DNA from 4 places in the Mesorhizobium sp. BAC0120 genome. Region 2 is predicted to be linked to each of the others. Evidence: predicted binding sites of a transcription regulator. Region 2 holds the regulator's gene; each other region holds the start of a gene.
What was found. Region 2 encodes HrcA, which represses chaperone genes, less so after heat shock. Its sites were predicted from a motif close to GTTAGCACTCNCNNNNNGNGAGTGCTAAC; they were not measured.
Positions count from the first base shown of each region.

Region 1 (3,209 bases), on a different contig from region 2:
CTCGGTTGTCACCAGCAGGCCGGCCACCGACGCCGCATCCTGCAGCGCGGTGCGCACGACCTTGGCCGGATCGATCACGCCCTGTTTATACAGGTCGCCATATTCACCGGTCTGCGCATTCCAGCCATAGGCGAAATCCGAGGTTTCGCGCAGCTTGCCCACGACGATGGACCCCTCAGACCCCGCATTTTCGACGATCTGGCGCGCCGGCATCTCGACTGCACGGCGAACGACGTTGATGCCGTATTTCTGATCGGGATTATCGGCAGCGATGCCGTCGAGCGCCTTGGCGGCCCTGAGCAGCGCTACGCCACCGCCGGGCAATATGCCCTCCTCCACCGCGGCACGCGTGGCATGCAGCGCGTCATCCACGCGATCCTTCCTCTCCTTGACTTCGACCTCTGTGGACCCGCCGACCCGGATCACCGCGACTCCGCCGGCAAGCTTGGCAAGACGTTCCTGTAGCTTCTCGCGATCATAGTCCGAGGTGGTCTCCTCGATCTGCACCTTGATCTGGTTGATGCGGCCCTGGATTTCCTCCTTACGGCCCGCGCCATCGACAACCGTGGTGTTCTCCTTCTCGACGATCACCCTTTTGGCGCGGCCGAGCATGTTCAAAGTGACGTTCTCGAGCTTGAGGCCGAGATCCTCGCTGATCGCCGTGCCGCCGGTCAGGATGGCGATGTCTTCGAGCATCGCCTTGCGCCGGTCACCGAAGCCAGGCGCCTTGACGGCCGCCACCTTCAGACCCCCGCGCAGCTTGTTGACAACGAGCGTTGCGAGCGCCTCGCCCTCGACATCCTCCGCGATGATGAGCAGCGGCTTGCTCGATTGCACGACGGCTTCCAGGATCGGTAGCAGCGCCTGCAGGTTCGAGAGCTTCTTCTCGTGGATCAACACGTAAGGCTCTTCGAGCTCGGCCCGCATCTTGTCCTGGTTCGTCACGAAATAAGGCGAGAGATAGCCGCGGTCGAACTGCATGCCTTCGACGATCTCGAGTTCGGTTTCGGCGGTCTTGGCCTCTTCCACCGTGATCACGCCTTCGTTGCCGACCTTTTGCATGGCCTGGGCGAGAAAGCGGCCGATCTCGGTATCTCCGTTCGCGGAGATGGTAGCGACCTGGGCAATCTCGTCATTGTTGGTGACTTTGCGAGCGTTGCCCTTCAGCTCCGCGATCACAGCTTCCACGGCCCGGTCGATCCCGCGCTTGACGTCCATCGGGTTCATGCCGGCCGCCACTGCCTTGGCGCCTTCCTGTACGATCGACTGGGCGAGCACGGTCGCGGTCGTGGTGCCGTCGCCGGCCACGTCGCTCGTCTTCGAGGCAACCTCGCGCAGCATCTGCGCGCCCATGTTCTCGAACTTGTCCTCGAGCTCGATTTCCTTGGCGACCGTAACGCCATCCTTGGTGATGCGCGGCGCGCCGAACGACTTGTCGATGACGACATTGCGCCCCTTGGGCCCGAGCGTGACCTTCACTGCGTCGGCGAGGATGTCGACACCGCGCAACATCTTCTCCCGGGCCTCGGAAGAGAATTTGACGTCCTTGGCAGCCATTGTTCTACTCCTTCAAAGGCAGCATTTTCCTGACGCAGCACTGATTGCCTGTTCCGGCTCGCTCAAGCGGCCTTCTTCGCAGCAGCCTCGACCTCGATCACGCCCATCACATCGCTTTCCTTCATGATGAGCAGATCCTCGCCGTCGAGCCTGATCTCGGTACCGGACCATTTGCCGAAGAGAATTCGGTCGCCGGGCTTGACGTCGAGTGGCTGCAGCTGGCCGGCTTCGTCGCGCCCGCCGGGCCCGACAGCGACCACCTCACCTTCCTGCGGCTTTTCCTTGGCGGTGTCTGGAATGATGATGCCGCCCGCCGTCTTCTCTTCGGCTTCGACGCGGCGAACAAGGATACGATCATGCAATGGGCGGAAGGTCATGTCGCACTCCTCCTACGGACATACAGTTTGCAGTCAGACGTCGCCGCACCCAGACAGGTCCGGCGCACCACCACGCGACCTTCTTCAAACGTCGCGCGTACGATCTGGTTGGTGGATTTTACCCTTTCAAGAGGGGCTTCGCAAATTTTTAGCACTCAGCCACACAGAGTGCTAATATTTTGTAATTATAGCGCTATTCGTGCTGAGCAGCGGAACGGCGGCCCCGATCGATTGGTCTGGGTCGGCCAGCACATCGGCTCGCCAGCCCGGCTCTGAAGGCCAGGGCAACCATTTCCCTTGAAGCCAAGCTTTCCGCCGATGGGATTGCTATCGCCCAAGCCCTCCGGGGGATAAACTTACCGTTGACGGCAAGCGGGATGCGTTGTCGTACAGGAGAGTAGTCTACCGTATTGCACAGGAAGGAGTGCCCCTCGCCTTTGGTGTCAATCGCAAGCAATCTTGTACCCCTAACCCGGCACTGCCGGGGCTGGCTGCTGCAGATTGAGTATTTGCTGGGCTGCCGCGGCGGCCTCACCGCCTCCTTGCACACGGACTGTCGGGAAGGCGATCTTGATACCGTTTTCCTCGAAGGCCTTCTTGATCATCATATAGGCGCGACGCTTTATGGCGAACTGCGTGCCGGGCCTGGTCATGAGCTTCATCCGCAGCACGATCGAATACTCGCCGAAATCGTCGATGCCCTGCATCTTCAAGGGTTCGATCGTGTCGGCGGCAAACTCGGGGGCATTGGCCAGCTCCTGGCCGATCTTCTTGATGAGCTTGCGTGCCAGTTCGACGTCGGAGTCGTAGGTGACCCTGATCGTCATCTTCTCGATCGCCCAGTCGCGGCTCATGTTCTGGACAGCCCCGAGTTGGCCGAACGGTACCGTGAAGACGGGCCCGCGCTGGTGCCTCAACCTTATGGAGCGCAGACTGAAGGATTCGACGGTGCCCTTGTAGGATCCGCTTTGGATATACTCGCCAACACGGAAGGCATCGTCGAGCATGTAGAAAATACCGCTCAGCACGTCCTTGACCAGCGTCTGTGATCCGAAGCCGATGGCGACGCCCAGGATACCGGCGCCTGCGATCAGCGGCAGGATTTGAATACCCAAGCCCGACAGGATCGTCAGGCCAGCCACGACGGCAATGAATACAACGAGCACATTGCGGAATATCGGCAGCAGAGTGCGCAGCCTGCCAGTTTGTACTCCAGTCGCATCGACTTCCGCAGCAAGCCTCAGACGATAGTCGATGAGTGCCTTCGACAGCTGC
Region 1 is NZ_JAWRCU010000002.1:293,937-297,145, reverse strand. It holds gene groL (chaperonin GroEL) at 1-1,557, opposite strand, end outside; gene SAZ10_RS04885 (co-chaperone GroES) at 1,620-1,934, opposite strand; gene SAZ10_RS04880 (mechanosensitive ion channel family protein) at 2,402-3,209, opposite strand, start outside.
Region 1: a site for HrcA is predicted at 2,082-2,110, ahead of SAZ10_RS04885 (co-chaperone GroES). Genes of this name have one in related genera too.

Region 2 (3,209 bases):
TTGCACAAATGCGGCAAAAACAAATGGATAGAGCGGCATCCCGGATTTATCCGGGCGTCAGCCGCTCCAGGGCTGCGCCGGGGTAAGGTAGGAAGCGCGCCGGCCTAAATTCCGGCTGGGTCAGGCGTCCTTCTCGGCCTGCTCATTCACCGGTCCCGGCTCGGCCGGTGCTTCGGCTTCAGCGGCTTTCGACTTGTTTTCCGCAGCGGCAGGTTTAGGGCCGCCCTTGGCGACTCCGACCATCGCCGGCCTCAGCACCCGATCGCCGATCGAGTAGCCCGCCTGCACGACCTGCACCACGGTATTGGCCGGCACGTCCGGATTCGGCACCTCGAACATCGCCTGGTGGAAGTTCGGATCGAACCTCTCCCCCTCGGGATAGAGTTTCTTCACGCCGTGCCGTTCCAGCGCGGAAAGCATCGCGCGCTCGGTGATGTCGACGCCCTCGATCAGCGCCTTGAACCCGGCGTCGGCCGAGGCCTTCGCGTCATCGGGGACGGCCTCAAGTGCGCGGCGCAGATTGTCGGAAACCGAAAGCATGTCGCGCGCGAACGCGGCGATGGCGTAGCTGCGGGCGTCATGCACGTCTCGCGCGGTCCGCTTGCGCAGATTCTCCATCTCCGCGGCAACGCGCAGCGCACGATCCTTCAGTTCCTCGTTTTCCTTCAGCAGCTTGACGACGACCTCATAATCGCCGGTGTCGTTCGCAGGGGTATTGTTGCCGTTCTCAGGCTGTCCTTCGGAAAATCGCTCTTCGTTCGACTTGTCGCTCATCGCGTGTCTGTCATCTCTCTCGTGGGTGGTCCAGAAAATTGCGCCCGATATCGAGATTCAGGCGACAAAAATCAAGGCACTAAGGGGATTCCATTCCTATCGCGAGCCTGCGATAGCTTTGATCAGGCAGCAGGTCCATTCAAAGACTGGTTATGCCGACGCCGCCGACCGGCTCCGTCATGACTTGGGATTCGAAACCAGCGATCAGCGGCCGCGCCGTCGCAATCGCAGCCTGTACCGCCGGCAAGGACAGCGATGCCTTGTGGCTTTCAGCATTGTCCCAGACTTCGGTGACCCAGATGACGTCGGCATCCGCCGTGTCCTTGGCCACGATATAGCTCAGGCAGCCAGGCATCTGCTTGGTGCTCCCGAGCAGAAGCCCAAGCAAGGCATCCCGCTGGCCGGCGTTGGCTCTCATTTTTCCGATCAGGCCGAACATCGCACCTCCTTTGCCGAGCCTACCGCAGCATCCGGCTCACCATCTGCGCGGTATAGTCCACCATCGGCACGATGCGAGCATAGTTGAGCCTTGTCGGCCCGATCACGCCGAGCGCACCGATCACCCGCGCTTCCTTGTCCCGGTAAGGGGCGACGATCAGCGAGGAGCCCGATAACGAGAAGAGCTTGTTCTCCGAACCGATGAATATGCGCACGCCGGAGCCTTGCTCGGCGAGGTCGAGGAGCTGGATCACCCCTTCCTGGTTCTCGAGATCCTCGAACAGATGCCTCAGAAGGTCGATATCGGCCTGCGCCGTCACATTTTCCAGGAGATTGGCGCGGCCGCGTACGATGAGCCGCGCCGGCAGGCCGCCCTCGGAGCCGGCCCAGACAGCCAGCCCCTTCTCGACGAGCTCCTGGGACAGCGTGTCGAGCGCAGCCTTCGTCTCCTCCTTCAGCCTCGAGATGCTCGTCTTGGCCTCGGCGAGCGTACGGCCATGGATATGCGCGTTGAGAAAGTTCGTGGCCTCTTGAAGCTGCGAGGCCGTCGTGCCGAGGGGCAGCTCGACGATGCGGTTCTCGACGTCGCCGTTCTGCGAGACCAGCACGGCGAGCGCCTTGGTCGGCTCGAGCTGGATGAACTCGATATGCTTGAGGGGCACTTCGTTCTTCGCAGCGACGACAAGGCCGGCGCCGCGCGACATGCCGGACAGCATCTGGCTCGCCTCGGTCAGCATATGCTCCAGCGAGGCGCCGCTGCCCGATGCCTTCACTTGCGCCTCGATCGAGCGGCGCTCGTCGTCGCTGAGATCGCCGATCTCCATGAAGGCGTCTACGAAGAAGCGCAGGCCGCGCTGCGTCGGCAGCCTGCCGGCCGATATGTGCGGCGCATAGATCAAGCCGAGCTGCTCGAGGTCGCTCATCACATTGCGTATGGTCGCCGGCGACAGGCTGACCGGCAGCACGCGCGACAGGTTGCGCGAGCCGAGCGGCTCGCCGTCACGCAGGTAGCTTTCGACGATTACACGGAAGATGTCGCGCGAGCGCGCGTCGAGGGTTTGGAGGGTCTGGTCGGGATCGATTCTGGCCATGGCATCCGGTGGTGGAGCAACACAGCAAGGATATAGCCAGCGGGAAAGCGAACACAACCTCGGGCTAGTGTCGAGATTTCGAAGTTCGCCTCATTTTGATATCGGGCTCTGAACGAACTTTGAAATCAAAACGACACTAGGACTCAATAAGTTGCTAGTGTCCCTGAGATTCTGAAATTCGCCCTGAGCCCTATCTCAAACTCAAGCGAATTTCAGAATCGGGACACTAGGCCGGCGGCGTTTTCCTTTGCGCAGCGCGCCTTGGAGGGCTACAAGCCCGCGACGATTCCCTGAACAGGATTTCAGATATGCGGCCATCGAAGCGGCAACCGGACGAGATGCGCGCCATTTCCTTCGAGCGCGGCGTTTCCAAGCACGCGGAAGGCTCCTGCCTCGTCAAATTTGGCGATACGCATGTGCTCTGCACCGCCAGCCTTGAAGAGAAGGTGCCGAACTGGATGCGCAATTCGGGCAAGGGCTGGGTGACGGCCGAATACGGCATGCTGCCGCGTTCGACCGGCGAGCGCATGCGCCGCGAGGCATCGACCGGCAAACAGGGTGGCCGGACGCTGGAGATCCAGCGCCTGATCGGCCGCTCGCTGCGCGCCGTCGTGGACCTGCAGGCGCTCGGCGAGCAGCAGATCACCGTCGATTGTGATGTCATCCAGGCCGACGGCGGCACACGCACGGCCTCCATCACAGGCGGCTGGATAGCGCTGCACGATTGCCTTGCCTGGATGGAGGCGCGGCAAATGGCGAGCGTGTCCAGGGTGTTGAAGGACCACGTCGCCGCGATCTCCTGCGGCATTTTCGACGGCGCTCCCGTGATCGATCTCGACTATGCGGAGGATTCAGCCGCCGGCACCGACGCCAATTTCGTGATGACTGGCAAGGGCGGGCTCGTCG
Region 2 is NZ_JAWRCU010000018.1:66,710-69,918, reverse strand. It holds gene grpE (nucleotide exchange factor GrpE) at 121-774, opposite strand; gene SAZ10_RS28115 (putative quinol monooxygenase) at 914-1,213, opposite strand; gene hrcA (heat-inducible transcriptional repressor HrcA) at 1,233-2,303, opposite strand; gene rph (ribonuclease PH) at 2,612-3,209, shown strand, end outside.

Region 3 (3,209 bases), on a different contig from region 2:
GACGTCCACTCCGAATTCCCTGAAGGTCCTGACGAAGACGCCCATCGGCGCGAATGAGCCGAAATCGATCATTGTGCCGGCCCAGTCAAAAACCACAGCCTTGAACCTAGCCCGCATTTCTCACAGTCCCAGACTGCCGACGACTTCCTCACCGAGCGCGAAGCCCGTCGAGGCACCCGTCCCGCCGGTCACCAAGACGATACGCACATGCTCCTCCGGCGCATCGGTGAAGACCACATCCGTTTTCGACGAAGCGTAGCTACCAGTCCAACGTTCGCTGACCGACCAGCCAGAAATATCGAGCACCTTCTCCATTTCGGCGAGAATCAGCATGTCGTAGCGGTCGGACGCGAAGGGCTTTGGTGCGTCGCCATAGATATGACTGTCGCCGACGACCAGCGAGCCGTCGCCGGAGCGCACGACGATGAGATGAACGCCGGCCGCCAGCGCCTCCGTTTCCTCCCGTGCGAGCCTTGCCTTCAAGGGTGCGGCCTCGGGCAGCTCGGCGAAGCCGTCATATCGGCCGAGGCTCAGATCCGACATTACCGCCGCGTGGAGCGGGGGCGGCGAGGACGCCGTGACCCTCAGCATCTGGAGCGTGCAGATCTCGAGTTGAGCCTTGCCCAGCCGCTCTGCATAAAGCGTCGAAAGGTCATGTCCGGGACAAACGATGCAGGTATCGGCGTTAATCTCGGCGCGGCTGGTGAGGATCCACGGCAAGGCGATCTCATGTACGGCAGTCGACCAGTAGAAGTCGACCTTCATCTCCGACTGAAGCCATTTAGCGAGCTTGCCGATCGCCGTATGCGACTCCACGCGCAGTTCGTGCGGGCTGTAAAGGATCTCCGCTCCCCTCGCACGCCGCAGAATTGGGGCTAGCTCGCCCGCTTCATTCGCCGAGAGAAGACGGCAGCCCTCGCCCATTTCGGTGCGCAGGAATGCGTCGGCTACGGCAACTGCCTCCGCGCGCCGCGCCAGGATTGTCGTCCCACTATGGACGATTTCGATGCCGGCCTTCGGCGCGATCTCTGCCCAGACGTCGCGGCTTCGCTTTGCTCGCTGCCAGTGGGTGCCTCTGCGCTGTCCGGACACGGTGATGAAACCGAAGTTGCGAATCGACGCGCCGACACAGCTCGCGTCGCGCTCGATGACTGCGACCCTCCTGCCCTTGCGGGCCGCGGCAAGCGCGGCGCCCATTCCGACGATGCCGGCGCCCACAACAGCGAGGTCGTAGTTCTTCATCGCGCCCTGCCGCCGGCCAAAGCCGTGTTCCTTTCAGAGCCGATCGGCCAACCCGAGCCGATCTCCGCAGGTCGCCAGTCGTCGCAATCCACTCTCGTCCAGGCCATCCCCACCCCGCGGTCAAGGCCAAGATTAACCTTGGGGGCGGCTATTGTGAGCAATGCGGTCCGCGTCGCCTTGACAGCGTGAAAGCTAGCGACTATTTGCGCGGCACGTTAGCACTCTCCCCCGATGAGTGCTAACAAGGTCCGGCTGTCCGGACGGAGGACATCTTCAATATCATCCCACCGAGGAAAGCAATATGGCAAAGACGAAGTTCCGCCCGCTTCATGACCGCGTGGTCGTCCGCCGGGTCGAATCCGAGGAAAAGACCAAAGGCGGCATCATCATCCCGGATACGGCCAAGGAGAAGCCGCAGGAAGGTGAGATCATCGCTGTCGGCTCGGGCGCTCGCGACGAGGCCGGCAAGCTCGTTCCGCTGGACGTCAAGACCGGCGACCGCGTGCTCTTCGGCAAGTGGTCGGGCACCGAGGTGAAGCTCAATGGCGAGGACCTTCTGATCATGAAGGAATCCGACATCATGGGCATCATCGGCTGATCGCCCTCACTTCACCATCCAATCTGATTTTCTGGTAACCCAGGAGCTGAAGCAACATGGCTGCTAAAGACGTAAGATTCTCCCGCGATGCTCGCGAGCGCATGCTCAACGGCGTCAACATCCTCGCCGACGCGGTGAAGGTCACCCTCGGCCCCAAGGGCCGCAACGTCGTCATCGACAAGTCGTTCGGCGCGCCGCGCATCACCAAGGACGGCGTCACCGTCGCCAAGGAAATCGAGCTTTCCGACAAGTTCGAGAACATGGGTGCGCAGATGGTCCGCGAGGTTGCCTCGAAGACCAATGACGTGGCCGGCGACGGCACCACGACCGCGACCGTGCTCGCTCAGTCGATCGTGCAGGAAGGCGCCAAGGCGGTTGCCGCCGGCATGAACCCGATGGACCTCAAGCGCGGCATCGATCTCGCCGTGGCAGACGTGGTCGCCGACCTCGTCAAGAAAGCGAAGAAGATCAAGACCTCGGAAGAGGTCGCGCAGGTCGGCACGATCTCGGCCAACGGCGAAGAGTCGATCGGCGGCATGATCGCCGAGGCGATGCAGAAGGTCGGCAACGAGGGCGTGATCACGGTCGAAGAGGCCAAGACCGCCGAGACCGAGCTCGAGGTCGTCGAAGGCATGCAGTTCGACCGCGGCTATCTGTCGCCGTACTTCATCACCAACCCCGACAAGATGATCGCGGAGCTCGAGGACGCCTACATCCTGCTCCACGAGAAGAAGCTCTCCAACCTGCAGTCGATGCTGCCGGTTCTCGAGGCCGTCGTTCAGTCCGGCAAGCCGCTGCTGATCGTCGCCGAGGACGTCGAGGGCGAGGCGCTTGCCACACTCGTCGTGAACAAGCTGCGCGGCGGCCTGAAGATCGCTGCCGTCAAGGCTCCGGGCTTCGGTGATCGCCGCAAGGCCATGCTCGAGGACATCGCGATCCTGACCGGCGGTCAGGTGATCTCGGAAGACCTCGGCATCAAGCTCGAGAACGTGACGCTCGCCATGCTCGGCCGCGCCAAGAAGGTGCGCATCGAGAAGGAGAACACCACGATCGTCGACGGCGCCGGCAAGAAGGCCGAGATCCAGGGCCGCGTCGCCCAGATCAAGCAGCAGATCGAGGAGACCACCTCGGACTACGATCGTGAGAAGCTGCAGGAGCGTCTTGCCAAGCTCGCTGGCGGCGTCGCGGTGATCCGCGTCGGCGGCGCGACCGAGGTCGAGGTCAAGGAGAAGAAGGACCGCGTCGATGACGCCCTCAACGCGACCCGCGCGGCCGTCGAGGAAGGCATTGTCGCCGGCGGCGGCGTCGCACTGCTGCGCGCCACCCAGGCGATCAAGGCCAAGGGCGTCAATGCGGACCAGGATGCGGG
Region 3 is NZ_JAWRCU010000009.1:84,952-88,160, reverse strand. It holds gene phnX (phosphonoacetaldehyde hydrolase) at 1-117, opposite strand, end outside; gene SAZ10_RS20230 (TIGR03364 family FAD-dependent oxidoreductase) at 121-1,242, opposite strand; gene groES (co-chaperone GroES) at 1,544-1,840, shown strand; gene groL (chaperonin GroEL) at 1,897-3,209, shown strand, end outside.
Region 3: a site for HrcA is predicted at 1,457-1,485, ahead of groES (co-chaperone GroES). Genes of this name have one in related genera too.

Region 4 (3,209 bases), on a different contig from region 2:
GAAATGCATGTCACATCAGCCAAGGCCGGCCCGGATCTGCGATGTGCTCCGGGGTGGCGCCGGTTTGCGTCAGGCTTTGCCAAACACCGCAAAATCGCCGAGACACAACGGCAGGCAGCCTCAAGAACCAGCCCTCATCACATCATTGGCCGTTGTTGCGCCAACCCGATTGCTGCTGTCGTGCCCGCCGGTCACCGCCAGCCGAACGCTTTCCCCATAGGCTCCACCCAGCCCCCCGCGGCTTCCTCCTTGGGAGGTTTTTCAACGCGGGCCGACACAGGCCCAGCCGCCACCGTCACGCCGCGGCCCGCATCGAAAAACCTTCACCACAGCAGTCGTTCCCGCCACGCAGGCCGAACGGCAACTGTGCGCCCGCATTTCCGCCATTGCGACTTCCCTGCTGGTGCACAAAAGCGGACATTCGGCGATGCCGCCTTCGCGTTGCGCTCCGTTACTGTCAGTGGATCGAAATGATGCCATCAACCGCCTTCCATTCCGATGGTTTGATCAGGCAATGATGGGCGACGCGCACCGAATGCAGGGAGCCTTCAAGCTCGCGTTCCCAGTAGTCGAGGAAACCCTTCAATTCCGGAAACTCCGGCGCAAGATCATATTCCTGCCAGACATAGAGCTGCAGCAGGCTGGGATGATCCGGAGATGATAGTGGATTTCGGCCGTGGTCAGGCCATAGCCCTCCATCTGCAGGCGGAATTCCCTGCTGATCGTTGTCACGATACGTTTCTCCTTCGCCCTACGATCTCATGCGTCCAGCCGGTCGAAGCTGTGGCGGAAATCTCCTGATCCGGACTGGTGCGTTGATGCTTCACCGTCGAGCTGCCGCAGCGCATCCATGATCTGATCGAAGGAGATGGGCCGCTCGGCACCCGGCGGCTGGCGCAGCGCCGGCATCGATTCGACGGCGCATGCGTCCGAGGCCCAGGATGAGAGGATTGCGCGCTTTTCCTGAAGATCGAGCGTTTCGTCGCTCAACACGTCATTGGGATGCTTGAAGTGCCTGGCCGGCGCAAGCAGGCGATCAAGCGAAAGGTCGGATGTTTCAGGGGCAAGAGAGGGAATGATCGGCGAAAACTTCTGTCGGTTCATCGATGTCCTCCGTCTGCAAAAAACTCCTTGGTTGCGGGTTCAGATTCCGGCTGCGCAGAGGCAGCACTAGGCTGGGATAACTTTGTTGGAGGGCAGCGAAATTTCAAGCGGGAAAATCCAGCGCTTAAACAAAATAGCTGCATGATAACAGACGATTGGCACTCTCTGCACGAGAGTGCCAAAATTTTTGCGTTCGCCTCTTGATCGGAAAATCGCAAAACTAGCTCGATCTGCGCGCGCGATGCCTGATGAAGGATCGCCGCACCTCGCGCCGGTTCGAATTTGCCGGTCCGGTGCGGAGGAACCTCAAAATCTGTTTGTCCTTAAAGGAGAACGACATGGCGTTCCGTCCATAGCATGACCGTATCCTGGTCCGCCGCATCGAGGCCGACGAAAAGACCGCCGGCGGCATCATCATCCCCGACACCGCGAAGGAAAAACCGAGCGAGGGCGAGGTTATCGCCATCGGCCCCGGCGCGCGTAACGAGGCCGGCCAGCTTCAGCCGCTCGACGTTAGGGTGGGCGATCGCATCCTGTTCGGCAAATGGTCCGGCACGGAGATCAAGCTCGACGGTCAGGACCTCATCATCATGAAGGAAAGCGACGTGATGGGCGTGATCGAACAGGCCGCCACGCTGAAGAAGGCCGCCTGACGGCTTCTTTCAACGTCAACCAGTCAACGAAAGCTGCCTAGATTTGAAGGAGTGATCCAATGGCTGCCAAGGAAGTCAATTTCAACACCGAAGCCCGCGAGCGCATGCTGCGTGGTGTCAACATCCTCGCCGACGCGGTGAAAGTCACGCTGGGCCCCAAGGGCCGCAACGTCGTCATCGACAAGTCGTTCGGCGCCCCGCGCATCACCAAGGACGGCGTCACCGTCGCCAAGGAAATCGAGCTTGAGGACAAGTTCGAGAACATGGGGGCGCAGATGGTGCGCGAAGTGGCGTCGAAGACCAATGACCTTGCCGGTGACGGCACCACGACCGCTACGGTTCTCGCGCAGGCGATCGTCAAGGAAGGCGCCAAGGCTGTCGCGTCGGGCATGAACCCGATGGACCTGAAGCGCGGCATCGATAAGGCGGTCGATGCGATCGTCGCCGAGCTGAGGACCAATGCGCGCAAGGTGACCAAGAACGACGAGATCGCTCAGGTCGGCACCATCTCGGCCAATGGCGATGCAGAAATTGGCCGCTTCCTGGCCGAGGCGATGCAGAAGGTCGGCAACGAAGGGGTCATCACCGTCGAGGGAGCCAAGACCGCCGAGACCGAGCTGGAAGTTGTTGAAGGCATGCAGTTCGACCGCGGCTATCTCAGCCCCTATTTCATCACCAACCAAGATAAGATGCGCGTCGAGTTGGAAGAGCCTTACGTGCTCATCCACGAGAAGAAGCTCGCCAACCTTCAGGCGCTGCTTCCGGTCCTGGAAGCCGTGGTGCAATCCGGCAAGCCCCTGCTGATCATCGCTGAAGACGTCGAAGGCGAGGCGCTTGCCACGCTGGTCGTCAACAAGCTGCGCGGCGGCCTCAAGGTGGCTGCGGTCAAGGCGCCTGGCTTCGGTGATCGCCGCAAGGCCATGCTGGAAGATATTGCCAATCCTCACCGGCGGCACCGCGATCAGCGAGGATCTCGGCATCAAGCTTGAGAACGTCACGCTGCAGATGCTTGGTCGCGCCAAGAAAGTGGTGATCGAGAAAGAAAACACCACTGTCGTCGACGGTGCCGGCAAGAAGGAGGAAATTCAGGGCCGTGTCGCCCAGATCAAGGCGCAGATCGAGGAGACCACTTCCGACTACGACCGCGAGAAGCTGCAGGAGCGGCTTGCCAAGCTGGCCGGCGGTGTTGCGGTGATCCGCGTCGGCGGCTCGACCGAGGTCGAAGTCAAAGAGAAGAAGGACCGCGTCGACGACGCGCTGCACGCTACGCGTGCCGCGGTCGAGGAAGGCGTTTTGCCGGGCGGGGGCGTTGCCCTGCTGCGCGCGACGACGGCGCTTGATGCGGTCGTCGCCGACAATGCCGACCAAAAGCATGGCATCGAGATCGTGCGCCGCGCCATTGAGGCTCCTGTCCGGCAGATCGCCGAGAATGCTGGTGCCGAAGGTTCGGTC
Region 4 is NZ_JAWRCU010000004.1:48,514-51,722, reverse strand. It holds partial or broken gene SAZ10_RS10600 (usg protein) at 458-699, opposite strand; gene SAZ10_RS10595 (hypothetical protein) at 760-1,104, opposite strand; gene SAZ10_RS10590 (co-chaperone GroES) at 1,470-1,757, shown strand; partial or broken gene groL (chaperonin GroEL) at 1,817-3,209, shown strand, end outside.
Region 4: a site for HrcA is predicted at 1,259-1,287, ahead of SAZ10_RS10590 (co-chaperone GroES). Genes of this name have one in related genera too.